Linked DNA regions of Synechococcus elongatus PCC 6301. Each later gene encodes a partner of the first gene's protein in a complex. Links are inferred from orthologs where the notes say so. Each region holds a gene or a part of one and is shown on either strand. Other genes may lie near its edges.

Region 1 (6,056 bases):
ACGCCACCCAACGCTAGCTAACAACGTCGTGGTTGGCGCTGGAGCGAAGGTACTCGGCAATATCCAGATCGGCGAGAATGTCCGCATTGGTGCTGGTTCGGTGGTGCTGCGAGATGTGCCCTCAGACTGCACGGTGGTTGGTATTCCCGGCCGCGTCATCTATCGTTCTGGCGTGCGCGTCGATCCACTGGATCACAGCCAGATGCCCGACTCGGAAGCGCGGGTGATTCGGATGCTGCTCGATCGCATCGAAGCGCTTGAGGATCAACTGGAAGGGCTCAATCTTCCACCTGCCGAAGAAGCCATCGATGTCACCTTGGCTCCCGTGGGCGATCGCTGTCAACTACGCGATCGCACGATTGAAGAATTTTTAGACGGCGCGGGCATCTAATCCCCAGTCACTTCGACCTAGTCAGGATTATCAGGACTCCTGCGGAGCAGGTGTTTTGGTGGGTTGGGGCGATCGCAGGCTGCGGAAGTAAAGGCCACCCACTCCAATCCAGAAGATGATGTAGGCAATAGCAGGAATGAGGAAGAGGCGATCGCTGTAGCCTGCAATTAATTTGAGGAACAGTCCTGGGAATTGGCGATCGGGTAGGACGGCTTGCAGATCCCAGAGTTGTGGCCCTAGCACACAAGATGCTGCACTCTGGCAGAGTCCCCAACGGCCTTGGCTGAGTTGATTGAGCAGGCCGAGTCCGCCGTCGAGCTTCCGTAGCGCGGTCAGTAGCAGTCCACCCGTAATCACCAGCAGGAGGACGCCCATAACTTGGAAAAAACGCCGCAGATTGAGCCGGATGCTGCCTCGAAAGATTGCCCAACCCAACAGGCCAGCGCCACTTAGACCCGCGATTGCCCCTAGACTCGGCAACCAACCACGTTGCCCTTGGGTTAGCAGGAAGATCACGGTTTCAAAGCCTTCGCGCAAGACCGCCGCAAAAACAATGCCAAAGACGGCGCGATCGCTCCCTGCTCGAATTGCTTGCTGAATTCCTTGCTCCACCTCCGATTTCAGCGATCGCGATTGCTGGGTCATCCAGATCAGCATCCAGCTGAGTAACCCGACAGCGATCGCACAGAGCAGGGCTTCTAGGAGTAGGCGTAGGGCAGGAGCATAGTAAAACTGCGCGGCGCTCAGCGTTCCGAGGGCATTACCAAGGAGCAGCCCCAGTAACAGACTGGCCAGGAGTCCGGCCAAAAGTCCGAGGTAAACCCAGCGCTTTAGGTCAGGGCGATCGGCTTTGGCCAAGCAAGCGAGGACAATGCCCACCACGAGTGCGGCTTCAAATCCCTCGCGCAGGGTAATCAAGAAGCTTGGCAGCGCAGTCGTCCAATTCATGACTTGCAGGGGGCAGCACAGACAGCGATCGCAGGGTAGCACTCCTGCGCGATCGCCCGAGGTGTTCGCAAAATGCTGCCCTAGAACGACCCGCCGATCGGGATGGTCTGCTGACTACCACCGCGTCCCAGCGTCACGCTCTGGCTGGTGATTTGCTTGACGACGTAACCATCCCCAAGGCTTTGACCAACGCCGACCTGTTGACTAGCACCATTGATTGTGAACAGGGCAGTCGAGCGATCGCCTAGATCAATCACGCCATTGAGGGTACGGCTGGCGGCCACCGGAGTTGGGGCCGCAGTGACCGGCGGGGCAGGCGGCTGACTGACCGTGCTCCCCCCACTACTGACGGGTGGAGCAGGCAACAGTGGGGGAGGCGGCGGGAGCGTCCCAACTGAAGTTGGCGCAACCGTGATCGGGGCCGGAGGCGGCAGGGTGCCAGTGTTGCCGTTAGGTGGGGGCGGCGGAATTAACCCAGCCAAGGGCGGCATCACGGCAGTGGGATTGGAAGCGATCGCAGTTTCAGCAGTCGGATCCGCTTCCAGTAAATCCAAACTGCGACTGAGGTAGCTGGCAAATTCCTGGTTTTCAGCTGAGCTGGCGAGGGCCGTCTGTTGTTGCCATTGCCGCAGATTCCAAAATCCCAAGCCAGCTGCCAGCACGAGAGCGATCGCCGCAAAAACCAGCCGCCAGCGATCGCGATTGGGATCCGTTTCCACTGTGGCGATGACAGGTGCAGGGGGCGCCGGCGGGGGCGCGTAGACGACCAAGGTTGGACTGGTAGCCCGAGATGCCAGCCAAAGACTGCGCTGTTCACTGTTGAGACCCAGCCGATCAAAAACTGCATCGATCGTCTGGTCAACCGTCGCCTCGAGATCAGTCGGCAGCACCGGTACGGCAGTGACCGTTTTGGCCTCTGTTGGTTCTGTTGGCTGCCCAGCAGTCATGGCACTCTGCAATCAAGTCGGCCTTATCGTACCAAGGCTGTCTCAACTTGGCTGCGCTGACGCTCTTGAACTTCGAGCCAAATCAAGAGCGCATTGATATCGGCTGGGTTGACGCCACCAATTCGACTGGCTTGCCCCAAGGTCAGCGGCCGGAAGCGCGCCAGTTTTTCTCGTGCTTCCAAACGCATGGAGGTGATGGCGCTGTAGTCCAAATCGACTGGCAGTGGCCGTTGGCTCTGGCGCACCACCTGATCGACTTGCGCCTGTTGGCGTTGCAGATAGCCCGCGTATTTGATCGCGATTTCAGCCCCTTCTTTTTCCGCGATCGCCAAACTCGGATCTCCGAGTCCATGCGCCTCCAAATCGATGTAGTGGAAATTCGGACGCCGCAACAGGTCAGCTAAGGTAGCTGAGCCTTTGATTGGGGCTTGGGTTTGCTGCGCGATCGCCTGTCCGACTGGATCGTGTTCCTTAACCCGCTGTTGCGTGAGGCGCGTTTGCTCGGCAGCAATCCGAGCTTGCTTTTGCTCAAACAATGCCCAGCGGCGATCGTCAATCAGGCCAATTTCACGACCCAACGGTGTCATGCGCTGATCGGCATTATCGGCTCGCAAGAGGAGGCGATATTCGCTGCGACTGGTCAGCACCCGATAGGGTTCGCGCAGATCCTTGGTGCAGAGGTCATCGATCAGGGTGCCAATGTAGCTGCCTTCGCGAGGGAAGACGATCGCATCCTGACCTTGGACAAAGCGAGCGGCATTAATCCCCGCAACGATGCCTTGGGCGGCAGCCTCTTCGTAGCCGGTGGTGCCGTTGAGTTGCCCCGCGCTGAACAGTCCTTCAACGCGCCGCGTCATCAACGTCGGCAAGCATTGCGTGGCGGGCAAATAGTCATATTCAACCGCATAAGCAGGACGCAGCATCACGCAGTCTTCTAGACCGGGCAGCGTCTGCAGCAACGCTAGCTGCAAATCCTCTGGCAGTCCCGTCGAGAAGCCTTGGATGTAGAGCTCGGGAATGTCGCGACCTTCCGGCTCAATGAAAATTTGATGGGATTCCTTATCGGCAAAGCGAACAATTTTGTCCTCAATGCTGGGGCAGTAGCGCGGCCCTTTGGCGTCGATGTAGCCGCCATAAACCGGCGTCAGGTACAGGTTGTCGCGGATTAGTTTGTGCGTTTCGGCCGTCGTGCGCGTCAGATAGCAGGGTAGTTGTTCGCGTTCCACCCACGCTTCGGGATCAAAGCTGAACCAACGCACCTCTGGATCGCCGGGCTGGGGTTCCAAGCGGCTGTAGTCCACCGATCGCTTATCGACGCGGGCCGGGGTTCCCGTTTTGAGGCGATCGGTTTCAAAGCCCAGTCGTTGCAGGGTTTCCGTCAGGCCAACAGCAGCAAATTCTCCGGCACGACCGGCAGGCATCGACTTATTGCCCACCCAGATGCAGCCCCCGAGGAACGTGCCTGTGGTCAAAATCACTGCTTTGGCACGGAAGCTGGAGCCGAAGTAGGTTGTCACGCCTTGAACTTCGTCATTTGGCCCAATCAGCAGATCGGTAACCATGCCTTCCCGCAGGCGTAAGTTTGGTTGCTGCTCCAGCACTTGCTTGATGACAGCCGCATATTCACGCTTGTCGGTCTGCGCCCGTAATGCCCAAACAGCAGGACCTCGCGAAGCATTCAGCACCCGCTTTTGCAGATAGGTGCGATCGGCCATTTTGCCGATTTCGCCGCCCAAGGCATCGACTTCGTGGGCGAGTTGAGATTTGGCTGGCCCACCCACTGCCGGATTACAGGGTTGCCAGCCAATGCGATCGAGGTTGAGAGTCAGCAATAGGGTTTGACAGCCCAGTCGAGCGGCTGCCAAGGCTGCCTCACAACCGGCATGGCCCGCGCCAATGACAATGACGTCGAATTCTTCAGTGTGGGGCACGCGATCGCAACAGAAGTCAGCTTTCTCATTCTAAGAAGGCTGCTGGAACTAGACCGCAGTCTCAGCCGTTTCGAGGCCAATCTGATCAGAATAGGCGACCGCGATCGCACAGAGCGTCACAGGAATGGTGACCAGCAAACCAACACAGCAGGCAAGAAAGCCTAAGCCATTGATTAGACCGAGCAAAATCAGGAAGCCGAAAGCTGACCACCAGCGAGGGGCAACCACCTGTCGACTCAGTTCCAGTGCTTGCCAAACCCCAATCCGGCGATCGAGGACGATCGGGGTCACGAACAAATAGCCCACACCGATGTAGGTTGCAGCTGCGATCGCCAGCAAAACACCCACGATCGCAATGCCCACCAATCCTTCCACTGGCGTTCCAGCTTGATTGAGCAAAAAGGCGACTGCACCGAACACGAGCGCGATCACGAAGACGACGATAAAGATAATGAAGCCGATCAAAAAGCTGGTCAGGACCAAGGGCCAAAAGCGCCGAAAGCCCTTGAAGAAATCACTGAACTCTGGGGTTTGGTGCTGAAGCTGCAGGAGGGCAGCAACTACAGGTCCTGCCCCTAAGGGCGTTCCCACCAGCCAAGAGATCAGATTGAAGGGCAGATCAACCAGTTGAGGCACCCACTCTGGGCACTCGTCAATCGAGACCGCTAGCGACAGACACACGGCAATCTGAAGCAGGCTTGAGGCCATGCCCAAGATGAAGCCAAAGGCAAACAGAATTAGGCCAAAGGGAACGTAGAGCTGCCAGTTTTGGCGAAACAGTTGCCAGCCGCGTTCTAAGTAGAGACCAATTTCAAAAGGGCGATCGCGGCCAATCGGCTGAGGGGAAACCATCACCTTTTTCTCTGAGGAAGATTTTTACAGGGTGCCCCAGGAGTGTTGATTTGGCGATCGCCGCGATCGATTTAGAACGGCACTTTCTTTTTCTTGTCTTTTTTCTGGTCGAACTCCAGCTCTTTCAAGCGGCGCAGCATCACCGAGAAGTAGTCGTTCAGGTAGCTCTCCAAGCCTGTGATCTCAGCAGGATCAATGCCGAAAGCGGTGTATGTGGCTGCCATGTCTGCCGTGAAGGGGCGGCCGCAAGCCATCACTTCACTAAAGGCCAAGCGATCGGCGATATTCCAGCCCCACTGGAAGAAGCGGAAGAAGCGCTTCATTGCACTCACCGTTGCCAAGGGCAGACGGGCAATCTTCGTTTCCTTGCCGCTCAGCCGTTCGCAGAGTCGGAAAATTTCAAGTCCGCTCCAAGCTTTAGGACCCACAACCGGCAGGGTTTGCTTCTCAGTGGCGGGCGTGGTCAATGCAGCAACGGCAAAGCGGGCGATATCAAGAGTACTGAGGTAGGCGATCGGGTCGGAATCTTGGGTGATAAGGGCGGTGCGACCTTCCAGCACGGGGATCGCAAACTCGGCAATCAAACCCTGCATAAAGCCCGCCAGCCGCAGGATTGTGTAATTAAGCCCCGACTGCCTCAGGAATTCCTCAGTGCAGTACTTGATGTCCATTAGCGGCACATCGCGGTGCTTCTCAGCGTCAATGATCGAGCAGAAGACAAACCGCTGCACACCGGCTTCTGTAGCCGCCTTGATCAGGTTGACTTTGCCCTGCCAATCGACGTCATAGCAGCTGAGGGAATCTGTAGATCGCGTGGTGGCCGCATCGATGACGGCCTCTATCCCCTCTAGGGCAAAAGTAAGACTTTCTGGCTGGGTCAGATCGCCCCGCACCAGATCACAGCCCCATTCCCGCAGAAAGTTGCCGCGCTTAGGGCTGCGGACGAGGCAACGAACCCGGTGGCCTTCGTCGAGGGCTCGGCGGGCA
Region 2 (5,563 bases), 1.8 Mb from region 1 along the record:
TGGTAGCCTCGTCGACAACGAACCCTTGATTGTGCTGCATGAAACGTTCTACTCAGCCGATTCAGCGATCGATTGGTTCCCGCGCGGCGACCTTGAGGATTCTGAAGCTGCTAGCTACCACGCCATCATTCGCCGCAATGGTGCTGTGATCTCGATCGTGCCTGCTCAAGCCAAAGCCTATGGTGCGGCAGAGTCGGGCTTTGACACCGCCGAAGGACTGGAGACGCTCTACGGCGATCCCGAGCACCCACCTTCGGTCAATAGTTTTTCCTATCACATCTCCCTTGAGACGCCGCTAGATGGGCAGGATTCTGACCCCCCGCACAGTGGCTACACCGTCGCGCGGTACCGGAGTTTGGCTTGGTTGATTGCTCAAACTGAGGTTCCGGCAGAGCGCATCACTACCCATAAGGAGGTCGATCTCTCGGGGGAGCGGATTGATCCCCGGAGCTTTGATCGCGATCGCCTCTTGAAACAACTTCGCCAATTTCGCGATCGCCTCGCAACGGGAACCTCAACTTGAGAAACTCGTTGCAGCCAACTGGAAGCGGTCTAATAGAGGAATGCCAAGCACCAATCCCTTTTTGACCCTGCCCTACGAACCGGCGTTTGCCAGCCTCGGCAGTGAATTTTCCGATCCCGTTGAAGCTGCGACCTTCCCTGCGCACCAGCTGCGGTTCCGCAATGATCGCCTACTGCCCATCCTCGGGCTCGATCCGGCAACGGTGGCAGATGAGCACTTCATTGAGGCGTTTGGCCGCTTCCAAGGGCGATCGCCGCTGCTGGCGATGCGCTACCACGGCTATCAATTCGGCATTTACAGCCCAGACTTGGGCGATGGTCGCGGTTTCCTCTACGGCCAAGTACGTGGACGCAACGGCTGGCTCTACGACTTTGGCACTAAGGGATCGGGCCGAACACCCTATTCCCGGGGCGGCGATGGCAAGCCCACCCTCAAAGGGGGAGTGCGAGAGGTGTTGGCCTCAGAATTTCTCCAGCGACTTGGGGTACGGACAGGGCGTTGTCTGAGCTTGATTGAAACAGGCGAGGAGCTCTGGCGCGGTGATGAACCCTCGCCCACGCGATCGTCGGTGATGGTGCGCTTTAACCGCACTCATATTCGCTTTGGCACCTTTGAGCGCCTGCACTACTTCAAACGGGCGGATCTGGTGCGGCAACTGCTCGATCATGTAATTGCGACCTACTATTCCCATCTACTGGGTGACCCTGAGGCCGATGCCAAGTTCTACGCAGAACTGACGGAACGGACTGCGGATCTAGCCGCGCAATGGATGGCCGCTGGGTTCTGCCACGCCGTCCTCAACACCGACAACCTTTCGATTGTGGGCGAAAGCTTCGACTATGGCCCGTGGGCATTTCTCGATCGCTTCGATCCAAAGTTCACCGCCGCCTACTTCGACCACAGTGGCCGCTATCGCTACGAGAATCAGCCCGGCATCTGCCAGCTCAACCTGGAGTTACTGCAAGTGCCCTTGGGCATGGTGATGTCGGCAGCCGATCTGGAAGCTGGCATCGCAGGTTTTGGCGATCGCTACCAAGCAACCTACAGCCGCTTGATGCTGCGGCGTCTAGGCTTTGAAGCCGATCAGCTCCATTCAGCGATCGCGGATGACTTGATCATCACCACGCTGCAACTGCTGCTGCGCGCACCAATCGGCTATAACGAGTTTTTTGCCAGACTCCGCGCTCAATTCCAACCCAGTTGGCGCAGTGACCTCAGCGCAATTTTGCCTGATTGGATCACGACTGACCTAGAAGCCTTGCCGGAAGCCCAGTGGCAAGGTTGGCGCGATCGCTATCACCAGCTGCTCACCCATCTACCCGAGTCGCAACTGCCGCTCATTCAGCAGCAGCTCGCCCAAGCCAATCCAGAGATTTCACCCATTCGTCCGGTGGTTGAATCCGTTTGGGACCCGATCGCAATCGATGACAACTGGGAGCCATTAGAAGCGCTGCTCAATCGTTGGCGGCACGACGGTGACGGCGCTGCTGATGGTGCCGTTGTGCCAAATGCAAACTAATCCAGTAGGCAGCAAAGCCAAGGGCGATCGCCACCAGAAGGCTACCCAACATCAAGGCATGGAGGAAGTCGCTTCCTAAGTCCTGCAGCGTTTGCCAAGAGCTAAGCTTTTCCAGAGTCAGCAGGCGGTTGTCGGTGGGCACAAACAGCCGCCCCAACTGGAAATTGAAGCTGAACAACGGCAGATAGGTGAAGGGATTGCTGATCCAGGTTGCAGCCGCCGCTAGAACCTTGTTGCCTCTCAGAATCGTAGCGAGGCTGACCCCAATCAAAATCTGCAGACCAAATAGCGGGAAGCAGCCGGCAAACACACCCAGACCAATCCCCCGTGCCAGTGCTTTCGGGCAGGTTTCAAGGCGCAACGCGCGGTAATACCAATAGCGACAGCGGCGTTGCCAACGTTGCGGCCAAGTGTATCGACGCTGGCGGGCGGATAATAACACCGGAACCGTTGCTCCTTGTTCAGCTCGCATGGTCGGTTTTTCAGGCGACACCATTGCTGCGATCGCCACTGCCATTGTTCCTCAACAGGGCAGTGTTGGCATCGTGCGACTGTCGGGGGCGGCAGCAACTGAGATCGCTCGCCAGATTTTTCAGATTGCCGGGCAACAACCTTGGGAAAGCCACCGCATTCTCTACGGTTATATTCGCGATCCAGAGTCGGGGAGACTGGTTGATGAGGCGCTGTTATTGCCAATGTTGGCACCCCGCTCCTATACGCGGGAAGACGTGGTCGAGTTGCACTGCCACGGCGGTTTGATGCCAGTTCAGCAAACGCTGCAACTCTGCATTCGGGCTGGCGCAAGGCTGGCAGAACCGGGAGAGTTTACGCTGCGGGCCTTTTTGAATGGCCGCTTGGATCTTAGTCAGGCCGAGAGTATTGCCGATTTGATTAGTGCCCAATCGCCTCAAGCAGCACAGGCTGCACTAGGGAGCTTACAGGGCAAGTTAGGGCACCCGATTCGCCAGCTCCGCGATCGCTGTCTGGACATTTTGGCGGAAGTCGAAGCCCGCATCGATTTTGAAGACGATCTACCGCCGTTGGATTTGGAGGCGATCGCCGCTCAATTAACGGCTGCGGGTGCGGACATGCAAGCGATTTTATCAACTGCCGATCGCGGGGAACTGTTGCGTACGGGCCTGAAGATTGCGATCGTGGGGCGACCCAATGTCGGTAAATCCAGCCTGCTCAATGCTTGGAGTCGCTGCGATCGCGCCATTGTCACTGACCTACCCGGTAGGACTCGCGATTTGGTGGAATCGCAGCTGATCGTCGGCGGTATTCCCGTGCAAGTCCTAGATACGGCTGGTATCCGCGAAACCAGCGATCAGGTGGAGCAAATTGGGGTTGAGCGATCGCGCCGAGCCGCTCAGTCAGCCGACCTCGTGCTGCTGACGATCGATGCCAGTGCCGGTTGGAGCGCTGAGGATCAAACCATTTGGGAAGCAGTGAGCGATCGCCCTATCCTATTAGTCATCAACAAACGCGATCGCCTGTCAGAAGCAGAACGCCACGCGATCGCTCTGCCGCAGCAGGAGTTTAAGGCGATCGTTTGGACAGCCGCTGCACAACAAAAAGGGATTGAGGATTTAGAAGCCGCCATTCTGGCAGCAGTCGGAACTGGCGACTTAACCAGTGCCAATTGGGATTGGGCCTTGAATCAACGGCAAGTTGCCGCCTTGACAACTGCTCAAACTGCCCTGCGACGTGTCGAAGAAACCTTGCAAGCGCAACTTCCTCTCGACTTTTGGACGATTGATTTGCGAGAAGCGATTGCTGCGCTTGGTTCAATCACCGGCGAAGGGATCGCCGAGTCGATGTTGGATCTGATCTTTAGCCGCTTTTGTATCGGCAAATAGGTCAGTTCAAGGTCAGTTGTTGCTGCAATTTACCTGCGCGCGGGTGACGAGCTTCGATCGTGATCACTTGACCGCGATCGCCCCGAATAATCCACTCTGCTTTAGCGCGATCGCTGGTGGGATCGGCCTCGGGCATCACGCCTTTTTGCGATCGCCCTTCCAATTGCCCTAGCTCTTGCCGTGCTTTACCTTGGCAGAGTTCGATACCCTCGGGAAGCTGGAGTTCTGCAACGAGCGGATCAACTAAATGCCGCTCCAGAGCCTTTTGACTGATGTAAGTTGGCAACCAACCACTATTTTGTAACACGAACTTGACTTTATAGAGGCGATCACCCAAGGCTTGAACTTCAGCCCTAATCACTTCGAGCTGCGGCGCAATTTGGAGCTGCCAGAGCAACCATTGCGGAAAGCGATCGAGTTCGGCTTGCAGAAACTTTTGGGGCGGATTGCGCCAAGTGTGCAAGTCATCCCAACCGCCGAGTTCCAGCGGTCCTAACTGCGGATGCTCAAAGGGATACCAGTCAATAAAGCCTTTGCCTTCTAACTCGCGATCGTTCCACTCTAGGAACTTTAAGTCGTCTTCAACTGGATGCTCACGGAACCAATCAATCCAGTCGTATTTTTCGATACCAGCGGCCTTCTGCGGGCTCCAAATCTCGACTGTCCAAGCAAATAGCCCTAGATGATCGTAGGCCCAGTCATCAAAAACGCCAGTCGTAATCTCCTTGGGATGATAGCGGAAGTTATCATAAACCCCGATCGCCGGATAGCCGGTTTGTTCTTCACCCGCTTTGCCAATCACTTCATAAGCCCGCAGATCTGCAACCGGGAAAGTATCATCTGGTTTATGACTGTAGGGACGCAGTAATACACCACTAAATGTATGGAAAGAAATCGCTGCGAATAGATTGGTGCGATCGCTCAAAAATTTGACGACAGCTTGTACTTCTGGTTCCGAAGCGGGGAAAGGTCCTGCTCCCAGTTGCTCATGCTCCGGTCGCCAATCGATCGGGTAATTGCGATTGAGATCTAAGCCCTGCTGACGGGGTTGCAAGGGAATTAAATCGCCGTCGTAGTCTTGAATCAATCCTTCTGGCAGCACTCGATAGTACTGACCTCCAGTCTCAACTGGATCGCGACGAACCAATAGGCGTGGTTCCTGCGGATGGACTTTCCAAGCCCCATGCGGATCGGGAATGCGCATCAACAGAATGCGGCCATCACCATCAATATCGGCTTCTTGCAAGCCACTAGAATCGCGATCGCGCAAGGGATAGGGTCTCGTACTCGATCGCAGAAACTGAGGCTGATCGGCGAGGGCTAACTCAGCACCATCAGGATTTTGGCGCGGACATAAATAAATGGTGCAGCGTTGTAGACAGCGTTGAACGACCGGATTACCTTGCTCAAATCCTCGCAACAACACCTGCAAAAAGTGCAGACATGCACTAGAAGCTGCTAGCTCGGTGGCGTGAATATTGCCATCAATCCAGAGGGCTGGTTTCTCCGTATCATCGCCTTTGCTGTAGTCCGTGATTCGCAGCAGCCAAAGCTCTCGTCCTTCATGGCTTTTGCCTAAAGACTCCAACTTCAGCAATTGAGGGTAGGCAGCTGCACAATCCTGCAGGAGTTGAGTCAGCTCGTCATAGCGATAGAAGCGAT

The links.
Region 2: the proteins of mnmG (region 1) and mnmE are in contact, whole or in part, in a solved structure (PDB 9HIP), measured with the Escherichia coli proteins. The link is inferred for Synechococcus elongatus PCC 6301 from one-to-one orthologs.

What each region holds. Positions count from the first base shown.
Region 1 is NC_006576.1:1,818,413-1,824,468, reverse strand. Bases 1,764-4,754 are described here. They hold mnmG (tRNA uridine-5-carboxymethylaminomethyl(34) synthesis enzyme MnmG), read right to left. Parts: upstream 4,218-4,754; coding sequence 2,310-4,217; downstream 1,764-2,309. Other genes in these bases: SYC_RS08950 (DUF975 family protein), read right to left, coding at 4,266-4,754; SYC_RS08960 (hypothetical protein), read right to left, coding at 1,764-2,286. Outside these bases: cysE (serine O-acetyltransferase), read left to right, coding at 1-391; SYC_RS08965 (FTR1 family iron permease), read right to left, coding at 422-1,339; more of SYC_RS08960, read right to left, coding at 1,420-1,763; more of SYC_RS08950, read right to left, coding at 4,755-5,069; SYC_RS08945 (NmrA family NAD(P)-binding protein), read right to left, coding at 5,141-6,056. UniProt on the Escherichia coli protein: NAD-binding protein involved in the addition of a carboxymethylaminomethyl (cmnm) group at the wobble position (U34) of certain tRNAs, forming tRNA-cmnm(5)s(2)U34.
Region 2 is NC_006576.1:46,131-51,693, reverse strand. Bases 1,708-4,706 are described here. They hold mnmE (tRNA uridine-5-carboxymethylaminomethyl(34) synthesis GTPase MnmE), read left to right. Parts: upstream 1,708-2,512; coding sequence 2,513-3,901; downstream 3,902-4,706. Other genes in these bases: SYC_RS00210 (M14 family metallopeptidase), read right to left, coding at 3,903-4,706; SYC_RS00220 (DUF2062 domain-containing protein), read right to left, coding at 1,978-2,514; SYC_RS00225 (protein adenylyltransferase SelO), read left to right, coding at 1,708-2,042. In the rest of the region: SYC_RS00230 (N-acetylmuramoyl-L-alanine amidase), read left to right, coding at 1-523; more of SYC_RS00225, read left to right, coding at 564-1,707; more of SYC_RS00210, read right to left, coding at 4,707-5,563. UniProt on the Escherichia coli protein: Exhibits a very high intrinsic GTPase hydrolysis rate. Involved in the addition of a carboxymethylaminomethyl (cmnm) group at the wobble position (U34) of certain tRNAs, forming tRNA-cmnm(5)s(2)U34.